2 regions of the Lysinibacillus sp. BNK-21 genome follow, and region 2 is predicted to be linked to the other one. Evidence: predicted binding sites of a transcription regulator. Region 2 holds the regulator's gene; the other holds the start of a gene.

Region 1 (7,505 bases), 450 kb from region 2:
TTGTATATTCTTCAACAGCTGGGAAACGAAGCTCGAAGTCAGCATCTTTTTCAACTGCTTCCATAAATTCTTTTGTTAATGTCACAGAAATGTTGGCACCTGTTAAAAACTCTGGGTTATGAACAGTGTACGTGCCACCATCACGTAATTTATTTTCAGCCTCACGAATGATCGCTGTATCAAATCCACCTAAGCCTTCAATGTTTTTATAATTCACGATGCCTTGATACATCGCTTCTTCTTGCATAGAAAGTGGCTTGAAGTTTAATTTTTCTTTGGCTAGACGGATGATTGTTTCATCCGTTGTATTTTCGATCAGGTAACGCAGAATACGTGGATTTTGCATTTTGGAAATAATAAACTCCACAATATCTGGATGCCAATCTGCTAGCATAATCATTTGTGCGCCACGACGTGATCCACCTTGCTCCACAAGATGTGTCAATTTAGCAATGTCATCTAACCAGGAAACAGAACCAGATGATTTACCGTTTACACCACGAGCTAATGTGTTGCGTGGACGTAATGTTGAACCATTTGTTCCTACACCGCCACCACGGCTCATAATCTCCATTACTTGCTTACGATGATCACTGATACCTTCACGAGAGTCAGCGACAAATGGCATCACGTAACAGTTAAAGAAAGTTACATCTGTTTCAGAACCAGCTCCATAAATCACTCGTCCAGCTGGAATGAATTTCAAGGATACTAATTGCTCATAAAATTTTTCAAACCATTCTTGACGTTTTTCTGGTGTTTTTTCAACAGCGGCAAGGCCCGTTGCATTTCGTTTTGCAATTTGTTCATAAAATATCTCAAGAGGCTTTTCTAACACGTCAATTGAACGCGTAATCACACCCGTTTCTTGCTCTTGCGGATCGTCTAATGCGCTACGATAATCCTCTTCAATCAAAATCTCTGCTGTTTTTGTAGACATGTCCAATTTTTGAATTGTCCCTAAACCACGTGCAGGAAATTTCGGATCAGCTTTTACCGTTAATACAACAAAGTCGCCGGCTTTCAATGTTTTCTTTTCTGTGTCTTTAAACGAATAGCGATCGATCATGACAAGTCTTGATACACCTTTGTGTGTAATATGCATATCAGATGTTACGGGGTGTACCTGCGGGAATTGTTCAATATCTTTGTTTAACTGTTCAAATTGATTGTTTACTTCGGGTTGATGATTTGTGAGTACCATCGTTTAGCCTCCCTTGTTTTCTTCATTACAAAATAAATACACAATATCTTGTGTCGTTAAACACTACATATTGTGTATATGTCTTTAAAAAAGATACTATATATAGTTTTTTAATTCAACTCTTGCTTTTTTTAATAGATTCAGAACTACTTGTTATGACTAGGATTGAACGTTAAAAAATATTTTTTTCATACCATTTTTTACTTTTTAAAGTTCCACTCATCTGAAGCATATTTTTTTTCTTCTAAAGCTTGGACATATTCTAATTGCTCCTCAGAAAGTGTAAATGGTTTTAATTCAATTTGCAACGATTTTGCAAAGCCATCTCTAAAAGCTGTCACACATTGTTCAACTGTCACTGGCTCTTTTACAAGACTGTTGATGGCAACAGCCTTTTCTGGTAGCTTTCTACGCATACGATTCTTCGCTTCTTCACTGGAGAAATTAAATACGGATAATAATTTCTCTTGATCCAAATCTAATAAAATGGCGCCATGCTGTAAAATGACACCCTTTTGACGTGTTTGAGCACTTCCAGCTATTTTTTTCCCTTCTACGACAAGTTCATACCAACTTGGTGCATCAAAGCAAACAGCACTTTTTGGACTCTTCAGGTCCGCTCTTTTCTCCTCTGTATCAGGTACACTAAAATAGGCATCCATACCTAGGTTATGGAAACCTTGCAAAATTCCCTCACTTAACACACGATATGCCTCTGTCACAGATTCTGGCATATTCGGATAGCTTTCCGTCACAATGACACTATAAGTTAGCTCATGTTCATGTAGGACAGCTCGTCCACCAGTTGGTCGACGTACAAAACCTAAGCCTTGTTCACGCACAGCATCTAAATTAATATCTCTCTTAGCTTGTTGAAAATAACCAATGGATAATGTCGCAGGCTCCCACTCGTAGAAACGAATTACTGGTGGAATTAACCCCTCACTATGCCAATCAAGTAAGGCTTCATCTAGTGCCATATTAAAAGAAGGACTACATTTCCCTGAATTTAAAAAATACCAAGTTGTCATATGCTCATCTCCTACAAATATAAAATGATCCATCAGGCCCCACCTGTGGGTCAACTTTAACGAATATTATACTACAGTTCAAATTGCGAACGATTGCTTGTGTAACGAAAAAAGCGAATTCGCTACAACCTAGTTAATTTTATCAAACTCATTGGACTATCGCTAGCGCATCTTTTATAATAATAGAGAAGATAGAAAGGGGTAAGAAAATCTTGGACATACTTATCACAATCGGTGTCGTTTTAGTAGTCACAATTGCATATATCGGAATTAATGCACTACGACTCAAAAAAGCCGTAACCAACCTAACACAAGAGCAATTCATAGAAGGCTATCGTAAAGCCCAGCTGATCGATGTTCGTGAGCAAAAAGAATTTGATGCTGGTCACATTCTTGGTGCACGAAATGTGCCTTCGACAACACTACGTCAACGTTATAAAGAAATCCGCCCAGATTTACCAGTATATCTATACTGTCAAAATACAGGCCGTAGCTCACGTGCTGCACTATTTCTTAAAAAACGTGGGTACAACCAAATTTACCAACTTCAAGGTGGTTTCAAAACTTGGACAGGTAAAATAAAAGCAAAAAAATATTAATGCTCTCATCAAAAAAAGTCGTCTCAAAGTACTATGAGACGGCTTCTTTTTTAAAAAATTCAGAGTTTCTACTATATTATATCTATTTCAAATGATGCTGTACGAGCTTCATGTCATTAAAATAAAAAAGTAAAGCAACAAAACGCATTATAGTCCCCTTTTTTGATACAAAATCTACTTTGAACGAGTTCGCTACTTGAGTCGGGTCCTCATAAAAATGAGCGCTTTGATGTCTTTTTGGAGCGGTTTTCACTTATGTTTGAGCACTTCGAAAGCTACGTTGAGCACTCTTCCAATAAACCACCTCATATTTAAAAACTCCTTCACGAAACACTTTGTATGACCAAAAATACTATTTTTCGTTAGAGATATGCCAGTTACGAACCCTATTCTTCTATTTTTCTGAAAATAGTTAAAATTTATTGTTGAATAATTTTAGAAGCACTGTTAGGATGTATAATATCTTACAATAATAATTCATTATCAAGTTAATAAGCTATGAATGCTATGGATCAAACTATAGCAGGAGCAGTTCTGGAGAGAGCGCACATTGCGTCGCCGAAGGGTTCACTATCTCAGGCAAAAGGACAGAGGAGTAATACAGCTTTTATAAGCGATGCTACACCATTTCATGTAGACATCTGCGAATAAATGGTATTTGTTATTCTGACGTTTTTCCGAGACTAGTGTCACAACTAGTCTCTTTTTATTTTTCCAGTCATAGTTTTTTATGCATCTTTGAGGGGGATTAACGTGGAACAGCAACAATTAAAACGAGATTTAAAAAATCGCCATGTACAGCTTATTGCCATTGGTGGAACAATTGGGACTGGTTTATTTTTAGGCTCTGGAAAAGCTATTGCCTTAGCAGGGCCTTCGATCATCCTAGCCTACTTAATTGTAGGGACAGCGCTATTTTTTGTGATGCGTGCCTTAGGTGAATTGTTACTATCCAATGCAGGCTACACTTCATTTACGGATTTCGCATCCGAATACATAGGGCCTTGGGCAGGTTATATCACCGGTTGGACATACTGGTTCTGTTGGATTATGACTGCGATGGCAGACATTATTGCGGTGGGGGTTTATACACAATATTGGTTTGATATCCCACAATGGGTGCCAGCCATTGGTTGCCTCGTATTGTTATTACTACTAAATCTATTAACTGTTAAGCTTTTTGGTGAGCTAGAATTTTGGTTCGCTATTATTAAAGTTATTACAATTGTAGCACTTATTATTATTGGTCTTATTATGCTAGTAACTGGCTTTCAAACTAGCTCAGGAACAGTATCTGTTGAAAACCTGTGGGCACATGGAGGCATGTTCCCAAATGGAATATACGGCTTTTTAATGGCCTTCCAAATGGTTGTCTTTGCCTTTGTTGGTGTGGAATTAGTGGGGGTTTCAGCAGCTGAAACAGCAGATCCTCAAAAAAATATTCCTTCTGCCATTAATAAAATTCCATTTCGCATTTTACTTTTCTATGTAGGGGCATTATTTGTCATTTTATGTATTAACCCATGGTATGAGATGTCTGCTTCAAGCAGCCCCTTTGTCCAAGTGTTTACATTAGCAGGTATACCGATTGCAGCTGGTATTATAAATTTTGTTGTGCTTACTTCAGCGGCTTCAGCAGGTAACAGTGGGTTATTCTCCACAAGTCGGATGCTCTATAATCTTGGTAACAATAAACAGGCATCTCCAGCATTCGCCAAACTCAACAAAAACAGTGTACCAAGTAATGCACTCGTTATTTCTACTATTGTTGTATCAGCTGGTGCTCTGTTAAGTAAGTTGATGCCAGAGAACGCCTTTAGTGTTGTGACGACGATTAGTGCAATTTGTTTTATATGGGTGTGGAGCATTATCATCATTTCGCACATTATCTACAAACGAAAAAAACGTGCTTTACATGAAGCTTCAATCTTCAAAGCACCACTGACACCTTTTATCAACTACGTCGTGCTTGCGTTTTTCGCCTTTTTATTAATGGTGATGTTTATTTCTGAGGCTACGCGTACAGCACTGCTGTTAACACCAATTTGGTTTATCGTTTTATTTATTATTTATAAAATGAAAAAAAGATGACTTCAGACTAAGCGCTGAAATCATCTTCTACTTATTAAAAAATAGTCATATCCCATTCTGTTGCTAGCTGTTTCAGCAACTGTACACCTGCCACACTATTTCCTATTGGATCAATCGCTGGTCCGTAAATTCCGATACCACAGCCAGTAGGAAACGGCGAGTGTAGGCCTGCATGTCCTGGAACAGCCGCAAGAATCGCACCTGATACACCACTTTTGGCAGGTAGACCAATAAATGCCGCAAACTTCCCTGAGGCATTGTACATACCACACGTTACCATCAAAGCCTTCGCTAATTTTGCCACTTGTTTTGGGAATAGCTGTTTCTTTAACAGTGGGTGATAGCCATCATTCGCAATAACTAGGCCAATCATGGCTAAATCTGATACATTGACTTCAATTGCACATTGCTTCAAATAAACCTCAAGCGCCGCCTCTACTGGACAATCTAAAAACCCTGAATCCATTAAGTAGTAGGCCAATGCTCGATTACGATTAGCCGTTTGCCACTCTGACTGGAATACTTCTTCATTGATACTCAATTGCTTGCCTATGATTTGTTCTAAAAATTGTAGAATCTTTGTGACCTTCTCTTGTGGAGAATGACCAGCCAACATGGAGGATACCGTAATAGCCCCAGCATTAATCATCGGGTTAAAGGGTTTACCTGGCTGATGACTTTCTAAGCGAATAATTGAGTTAAAGGTATCTCCTGTTGGTTCAACATCTACTCTTTCTAAAACATATGGTAAGCCTCGATCCATACAGGCTAAAATAAAGGTAACAACCTTGGAAACGCTTTGAAGGGTAAATAGTTCTTCGGTATCTCCCGCTTTGATTTCGTGGCCTTCAGTCCCAACAATCGCCACAGCTAATTGATTAGGATCTTTTTTGGCTAAAGCAGGGATATAATTAGCACATTGCCCTTCTTTGGTAGCTGCACGATACTGTGATACCCACTGTGCTAGAAGATGATGATGATTGGGTTGTGTTGACATGTCGCGTTCTCCTTTCAAAATGAGGCAAAAACAGAGCCTTCATAGTTCTCCTATGAAGACTCTATCCTGTTAGCGCTTAGGTGGCTGTGTTCCCTCTGGAATTAAAGATTGATATGTTTCACCATCTAGACGTTCTTGCCATTCCTTTTTCGCTTTTTCAATGTATAGAGGATTATCCAGCAACGCTAAGGCTGTACAAGCCATAATTTTAGCAGCCTGTAGCATTCCTTTATGCGCTATTGGGGTCACTCCCTGAGACACTACCTGCCATGTATGTAATGGTGTCCCTAATGCCATGCATACAGTTGTACACTGTACGGTTGGTACGTTCCAGCTAACATCTCCAACATCTGTAGAGCCACCCATAATAAATTCAGGTAGCATGCCTGGAACATGATCAGCAATCACTTTTCCTTGTAATAGCTTGGCATCTTCTTTACGCAAGCCCACTAATGAAGCTGCTTGTACTTCTGGTGTAAACGTATTGAAAATAGCCTGCGCATACTGTTCATCCTCTATTGTATAGTCTGGCATACCAATTTCAAGTATTTGTTGATACATCACATCATAAAGTGTTTTATTTGTAATAAGATTCGAAGCAGCACCTTCAAACTCAATGTCCACTGACGTCCCTGTCATCATTGTGGCACCCTTTGCAATGTTCTCAACGCGTTGATAAATTTCCTGTACTTGCTGCTTTTTAGGTGCCCTAACTAGATACGTTACCTCTGCATATGGTTGAACTACATTTGGCGAAGTTCCACCAGAATTAGTAATGGCATAATGCACACGCGCTTCTGGAATGATGTGTTCTCGTAAGTAGTTTACCCCAACATTCATAAGCTCAACAGCATCTAAAGCACTTCGTCCAAGATGTGGTGCAGCTGCGGCATGAGCACTTTTGCCCGTAAACTTAAACGTTGCGGCATAGTTTGCTAGAGAACTACACGTCATCACAGTCGAAAACGTACCTGGATGCCAAGAGATCGCGATATCAACATCATCAAAAAGGCCAGCCTTTGCCATATAAGCTTTACCAGATCCATTCTCCTCTGCAGGGCAACCGTAAAAACGGATTGTTGCTGACTGATGATTTTGCTCTAAATAATCCTTTACAGCAACAGCAGCTGCGAATGCGCCAGTACCTAATAAGTTATGACCACAGCCATGTCCACTTCCACCATCCACAAGAGGCTCATGTTGTGTCGCCCCACCTTTTTGACTCAAGCCTGGAAGCGCATCATATTCACCTAAAAAGGCAATTACAGGCTTGCCAGAACCATAAGTTCCAACAAGCGCTGTGTCAAGATCCGCAACACCGACTTCTGTTTGAAAACCCTCTTTTTCTAGTGCCTGTTTCATATATTCCATCGATTTCTTTTCTTGAAAATGAAGCTCGGGCACAGCCCAAATCACATCGCTTAATGCTACTGTAGCTTGCTGTTTTGCTTCAATTAACGTTGAAATTTTCTCATGATAACTCATATTTGTCCCTCCAATTTCATTATGCTTTTAACAATGTTCCTTTTTGGTCGTTTAGTGTGACAAGCGACACAATACAGATAAGCGCAAAGCCAATTAAC
Region 2 (7,505 bases):
TATGAAGCAATGGATACATTGAAAGCTTCTAAAATGAAGGAAAAGCTTGTAGCTAATGAAGAGCAAGCCATCATGAGTAAGAAGCTGGCAACGATTTATACGGATGCTCCAATCACCATTTCACTGGCTGATCTTGCATATAATGGGCCAAAAGAAGATGAATTAATCAATGTGTGGCGTGAGCTTGGCTTTAAATCGCTGCTTGATAAAAGTGACTTTACAGTGCAAGAAGAAGAACAGGCGCCTCTCGATTATGACCTTGTCCAGGAAGTTCGACCTGAGGATTTAAAAGACGTGATGGCTGTGCATGTAGAGCTTGAAAACGAGCACTATCATACTTGTCAGCAGCTGGGAATTGCCTTATCAGATGGCGTAAAGACGCAATATATTCCATTTGATAAAGCAGCAAAATCAGATATTCTCCGTCGTTGGCTAGAAGATGCCACAAAAATAAAATATATATCCGATTCTAAGGCAGCTCAAGCATCATTAAAGCGAGCTGGGATTCAATTAGCTGGCGTTGACTTTGATTTGCTACTTGCCTCTTATATTAATAATCCAGCATTAAGTGGCGATGATATCGCAACACTTGCAAGGGAATTAGGCTACTATGATGTCCAAGCAGATGAAGCGGTATATGGAAAAGGTGCCAAGCGTGCAATACCTGATTTGGACCAACTTGCACAGCATGTTAGCCGTAAAGCTTTTGCAGTATGGTCATTACAGCCGAAACTGGAAGCCTTATTAAAGGAAAATGAACAATTCGATCTTTATAAAAACCTAGAGCTACCATTGGCAGGAATTTTAGGTGAAATGGAAAGCGAAGGGATTACGGTTAACCGCGCTACGTTAGAGAAAATGGGGCAAGAGCTTAATGATAAACTTGTAGTAATTGAGCAAGAAATTTATGCAGAAGCTGGAGAAACCTTTAATATTAATTCACCAAAACAATTAGGTGTGATTCTATTCGATAAGCTAGGGCTACCTGTGATTAAAAAGACTAAGACAGGCTATTCAACTGCTGCAGATGTCCTAGAAAAATTACAGTCAGAGCATGCTATCATCGAACATATTCTGTTGTATCGCCAACTTGGAAAATTACAATCCACATATATTGAAGGCTTACTAAAGGAGATTCATGTATCAGATAGTAAAGTGCATACGCGCTTCCAGCAAGCTTTAACTGCAACAGGGCGTTTAAGCTCAACAGATCCGAATTTACAAAACATCCCAATTCGTTTGGAGGAGGGCCGCAAAATTCGTCAAGCCTTTGTACCTTCAAAAGAGGATTGGATATTATTTTCTGCTGACTATTCGCAAATTGAATTACGCGTTCTTGCACATATGTCAGAAGATAAAAACCTTGTTGAGGCTTTCCGTGAAGGAATGGACGTTCATACACGTACAGCTATGGATGTATTTCATGTGTCAGAAGATGAGGTTGATAGTAATATGCGTCGCGCAGCGAAAGCTGTTAACTTTGGAATAGTCTACGGTATTAGTGATTATGGTCTATCACAAAACTTAGATATTACGCGTAAGGAAGCGGCTAATTTTATTGAAAAGTATTTCGCAAGTTTCCCTGGTGTAAAACAGTACATGGATGACATTGTACAAAATGCAAAATTTAATGGCTATGTGACAACGATATTAAATAGACGCCGTTATTTACCGGATATAACAAGCTCAAACTTTAATTTAAGAAGCTTTGCTGAGCGTACGGCGATGAATACGCCAATTCAAGGTAGTGCAGCTGATATCATTAAAAAGGCAATGATTGATATGGATGCTCGATTGAAAAAAGAAAAGATGCAGGCAAAACTGCTACTTCAAGTGCACGATGAGCTAATCTTTGAGGCACCAAAGGAAGAGATTGCCTTACTCGAAAAAATTGTACCTGAAGTCATGGAAAACGCTATTGAGCTTGCTGTACCGCTTAAAGTAGATTTTAACCATGGCTCAACTTGGTACGAGGCAAAATAAGGAGGGATTCAAATGCCTGAATTACCAGAGGTAGAGGGTGTCGTCCAGGCATTGAAGCCAACAGTTGAAGGACGTACCATTCAACAGGTTCAGCTTTCTGAACGAGTACATTTCTCTTTTAGTGAGGGTAAACAATGTATTGTAAAACAAGCAGCGCCTGATGCATTTGAAAGTACTTTGTCCCAGATGACCATTACCAAAATTGAACGAAGAGCAAAATATATTTTCTTTCATTTGCTGAAGGATGATGTTCCATATGTTCTTGTTAGTCACTTAGGGATGACAGGTGCTTGGTTTGTTGTGAATTCACCCGAAGAAATCAATGAGGCGAAATTTCAAAAGCATATCCATGCGACATTTGAAATGGCAGATGGGGGATACTTGATTTATTCAGATATTCGTCGATTCGGTGAACTTCGTTTTCTGACAAAAATTGAAGATCATGCACCATTGACAAAAATGGCACCAGAGCCATTTGATGAGCATGCATGTGATTTTTTTATAACAAAATCTAAGCTACCGAAATATGAAAATAAAGCCGTAAAAGAAGTAATTATGGATGGGCAAGTCATTTCGGGCTGTGGCAATATTTATGCAACAGAGGCATTGTTTGCTCAGAAAATTCACCCTGCACGCAAAATGAGCCGCATTAGTGAAAAGCGGAAGCGAGCATTATTTGAGGAGATTGTTGCTGTCCTACGTCAAAGCATTGAAGCGGGTGGTTCAACTATTTCTGATTATCGAAATATTAATGGGGAAGCAGGGAGTATGCAGAATCGATTAAAAATGTATGGGAAAAAGGTATGTCCAGCATGTGAAACGGCAACAAGTCAAATGACAATTGGAGGGCGTACCTCTGTATATTGCCCAAATTGTCAACATTAAAGGGGATTTAGCAATGATTATCGGACTAACAGGAAGTATTGCAAGTGGAAAAAGTACAGTAGCTAAAATGATGAGCGAACTGGGTTTACCGATTGTTGATGCAGATGTTGTAGCACGAGATGTCGTAGAACCTGGAACTGAGACATTAGCATTGATTGCTGAAAGCTTCGGACAAGCTATCTTGCTTGAGGACGGCAATTTAAATCGAACTATGCTGGGAGATATCATATTTCATGAGCCTGCCAAACGCAAAACGTTAAATGATATCATGCATCCAGCAATCAGAAAAGAAATGTTACGTCAGCGTGATGCTTATTTAGAAGCAGGACATGAACATGTTGTGATGGACATTCCTTTGTTATTTGAAAGTAAGCTTCAACATTTTGTGGAACGTATCATTGTGGTATCGGTCAGTGAAGAAGTTCAGCTTCGACGTTTAATGGAACGTAATAATTTATCTAAAGAAGATGCATTGGCACGTATGCACTCTCAACTGCCGATGTCTGTCAAAGAAAAGGGTGCACATGCGGTCATTTATAATAATAAAAATATAGAAAGTACAGAAGAACAATTAAAAAAAATCCTGCATTATTGGGGTGTTATTTCATGAGTTCTTTTATAATGCGTAGCAAGCCGACCTTGCTACGCATTTTTTTATGGGGAAACGCCATAATAAAGAATAATTTTTCAGAAAATAAGAACTTTTATATTCTCAATATATAATGTTCATCTTTTTTAAAATTGTGTTATACTAATCACCATAAAGTATATAATTAATTAATCTGAGTATGTACTCACAGGAGGATATTATAAATGACAGTATCAATTGCTATTAATGGTTTCGGGCGTATCGGACGTATGGTTTTCCGCCAGGCTATCGTACAACAAGATTTAAACATCGTTGCAATTAACGCTAGCTATCCTGCAGAAACGTTAGCACATTTGATTAAGTATGACACAAATCACGGAACATTTGAAGGTACGGTAGAACCAGCAGGCGATGCTTTAGTTGTAAATGGTAAACGAGTTCAAATTATTAGTGAACGTGATCCTTTAAAATTACCTTGGTCTACAATGGGTGTAGATATCGTTATTGAAGCTACAGGAAAATTTAATGTGCGTGATAAAGCAGCAATGCACTTAGCAGCAGGCGCGAAAAAAGTAATCTTAACAGCACCAGGTAAAAACGAGGATGTCACAATTGTTTTAGGTGTAAATGATGACAAATTGGATATTGCGAAACATGATGTTATTTCAAATGCTTCTTGTACAACAAACTGCTTAGCGCCAGTAGCAAAAGTATTGAATGACACATTTGGTATTGAGAATGGTTTAATGACAACAGTTCATGCTTATACAAATGACCAAAAGAACTTAGACAATCCGCATAAAGATTTACGTCGTGCACGTGGATGCGCCCAATCCATTATCCCAACATCTACAGGTGCAGCGAAAGCCTTAAAATTAGTGTTACCTGAATTAGAGGGTAAAATTCATGGTATGGCACTTCGTGTTCCAACACCAAACGTATCTTTAGTTGACCTTGTAGTAGATTTAAATACAGATGTAACAGTTGATGCAGTTAATGCAGCATTTGTAAAAGCGGCAACAGAAGGTCCAATGAAGGGTATCCTTAATTTCTCTGTTGAGCCATTAGTATCTTCTGATTACAATACAACAACTTATTCTTCAACAGTTGATGGACTTTCTACAATGGTGTTAGGCAACCGCAAAGTAAAAGTACTTGCTTGGTATGATAACGAGTGGGGCTACTCTGCACGCGTTGTTGACCTTGTGAAAAAAGTGGCAAATGCTTTAGAAACGGTAAACGCGTAATAATTTCTATAGATAGCACATTGAAATCGAAAAGGTTTCAATGTGCTCTTTTTTTACAGAAACTTTTCTTGTACTTCAGGTGCTTTAGATTTATCATGAGCCCACAAACGTGAATGCACTTTTCTTACATGTAGGAAATTTGTTATAATAGATATATTAAATTGTTGTAAACCAGGAGAGTAATTATATGAGATGTCCATCTTGCCAATTTAACGGAACGCGTGTTGTGGATTCGAGGCCAGTAGATGATAATAAAGAAATTCGTAGACGTCGTGAATGTGAGTCATGTGGCTTCCGTTTTACAACGTTTGAAAAAATTGAAGAGACGCCATTAGTCGTTGTGAAAAAGGAAGGTTCACGAGAAGAGTTTAGCCGTGAGAAGGTACTTCGTGGGCTTATTCGTGCTTGTGAAAAACGTCCAGTGGCACTTGATGTGCTGGAGGAACTTGTTCTGTCCATTGAAAAAGATCTTCGTCGTATTGGAAATTCGGAAGTACGCTCAGAAGATGTTGGCGAAATGGTCATGGACCGCTTAGCCAAAATTGATGAGGTTGCCTATGTGCGTTTTGCGTCGGTCTACCGTCAGTTTAAAGATATCAATGTCTTTATTGAAGAAATAAAGGACATTATTCAACGTCAAACGGAGAAGAAATCATAGCAAACAGAGAGGATGAATGACGTTGATTCATTTATATAAGGAATTGCAGCCTGGCGATCCTTTCGACATTCGTCTACCTCATGCATTTTCTACACAAGAGCGTCAATTAGTTACATTATTTTATCAACCATTAACGGGATCAGAGCCAGTTAGCCTCTATTTAACATTATGGGCAGAAGCAGAGCAAATGCCAAAGCAGCAAATGACACATTATTATTTAATGAATGTGCTAGGGCTACCAATTGGTAAAGTGTTTGAGGCTCGTATTGCTTTAGAAGCTATTGGTTTGCTGCGTACATGGAAAAAAGAAAATGCTGGTGAGCGTAGTTTTTTATATGAGCTACAGCGCCCATTAGATGCAGATAGCTTTATGAAAGACCCGCTGCTGTCGATGTTTTTGTTTAGTAAAATTGGAGAGCAGGCTTATCGCAACTTACGTCAGCGCTTTATGTCACCTGTAAAGGACTCGGCGTTTAAGGATGTATCTCGTGCTTTTATTGATGTCTATAAGCCTGTTCATGCCAATATCCCATCAGATTTACAAGTGGATACGAGTCATAAGGATAAACAACAAAAAGTATATCCTTTTTATTTGGAGCAATTCGATTTTGATTTATTGCAAGCTGGTTTGTCTGAGCAATTGGTACCTTCCAATTTGTTGACATTTGAAGTGCGTGAAGCTATAGCCAAGTTGGCATTTTTATATCATTTAACAGCCCTTGATATGCAAAAAGTAGTCATACTTGCTTTAGATGATGATTTAGGAATTTCTCAGGAACGTTTACGAAAGGCTGCTGCTGATTTTTATAAATTAACCGTATCCAAGGAGCCGCCAAAACTTGCCCGTGTCACCGATCCTCTACCAGTAGCAGAAGCGGGACAAAAAACCAAGGATCAGGAACTTCAACACTATTTAGAAACAACGGCACCTGTCCAAGTTTTAAGAGATATAAATAATGGTAAAGAACCATTACAAACCTCAGTCCAACTTGCAGAAAATTTAATCGTTCAACATGGCATGCCAATTGGAGTGGTTAATGCATTGTTAGAATACGTTATGCTAACAACAGATATGAAGCTCCCTAAGAAATATGTGGAAACGATTGCTGATCATTGGGTACGAAAAAATGTCCAGACCGCTAAGGAAGCAATGGAACTTGCACGTCAAGAGCATGATAAATATACAGCTTGGAAAAACAAGCCGCAAACGTCCAATAAAACGAGTCAACAGACTAAAGGACGTTCAAGATATCAACGTGAAGAAAAAGTGCCTGAATGGTTCTATAAACGAAATGACAATCAAGAGGAATCTACCTCTAGTACTATAGATTTTGAAAAAGAGCGACAAAAAATATTAGAGATGCTAGGAAAAAGCGAATAGTAAAGAAGGTGAGCAGTAATCGAACCTATAAATGGACCACTAAAGCGAGCAATTAATGTACCCTCGTTCCAAGAACGCTATGAAGCCATGCGACGTGAAATTTTAGAGCACCCGCATGTGCAGGAATTTTTAGCGCAGCATGCAGATGAATTAAACTATGACAATGTTGAGCGAAATTTACCTAAACTGCATGAGTTTATTAGTCAATCTACTGAGTGCTGTGGGTGTGATAATACCGAACATTGTACAAACTATTTAAAAGGATTCATCCCGACATTAAGGGTTGTTCGGAATTCTATTGAAATGGACTATGTGCGCTGTGAGCAAAAGATTAGGGAAGAAGAACGCCGGGATGTTGCGAATATGATTGCAAGTATGCATATGCCAAAAGATGTGCTACAAGCAACAATTCATGATTTAAGTATTGATGATGAATCACGTGTGGCGATTGCACAAAAAGCAGCTCAATTTGTTAAAATAACAAAAGAAACTGGTCAATTACCTGCAAAAGGTTTTTACCTATATGGTAAATTTGGTGTAGGGAAATCCTTTGTACTTGGGGCATTGGCCAATGAATTAGCATCTATTAAAATCCGCTCTGTGGTAGTTTTCGTTCCAGAATTTTTACGAGAAATGAAAAATGCCATTGGTGATAATACATTGAATGAGAAAATAGATTATATTAAAAAGGCTCCTGTCTTAATGCTAGATGATTTAGGTGCGGAGACAATGACTGCCTGGACACGTGATGAAATATTGGGG

Evidence for each region. Region 2 encodes NrdR, which represses ribonucleotide reductase genes. Its sites were predicted from a motif close to AACACNATATATNGTGTT; they were not measured.
Region 1: a site for NrdR is predicted at 1,264-1,281, ahead of ACMGGO_RS07705 (vitamin B12-dependent ribonucleotide reductase). Genes of this name have one in related genera too.

What each region holds. Positions count from the first base shown of each region.
Region 1 covers NZ_JBLQTS010000001.1:1,522,220-1,529,724, reverse strand. Annotated here, with positions in the region: gene ACMGGO_RS07705 (vitamin B12-dependent ribonucleotide reductase) at 1-1,204, opposite strand, end outside; gene ACMGGO_RS07700 (lipoate--protein ligase family protein) at 1,405-2,184, opposite strand; gene ACMGGO_RS07695 (rhodanese-like domain-containing protein) at 2,448-2,834, shown strand; glycine riboswitch at 3,359-3,435, shown strand; gene ACMGGO_RS07690 (amino acid permease) at 3,588-4,925, shown strand; gene ACMGGO_RS07685 (glutaminase) at 4,960-5,922, opposite strand; gene ACMGGO_RS07680 (M20 family metallopeptidase) at 5,992-7,407, opposite strand; gene ACMGGO_RS07675 (MFS transporter) at 7,427-7,505, opposite strand, start outside.
Region 2 covers NZ_JBLQTS010000001.1:1,067,467-1,074,971, forward strand. Annotated here, with positions in the region: gene polA (DNA polymerase I) at 1-1,983, shown strand, start outside; gene mutM (bifunctional DNA-formamidopyrimidine glycosylase/DNA-(apurinic or apyrimidinic site) lyase) at 1,996-2,868, shown strand; gene coaE (dephospho-CoA kinase) at 2,882-3,478, shown strand; gene ACMGGO_RS05375 (glyceraldehyde-3-phosphate dehydrogenase) at 3,682-4,704, shown strand; gene nrdR (transcriptional regulator NrdR) at 4,892-5,362, shown strand; gene ACMGGO_RS05385 (replication initiation and membrane attachment family protein) at 5,379-6,743, shown strand; gene dnaI (primosomal protein DnaI) at 6,771-7,505, shown strand, end outside.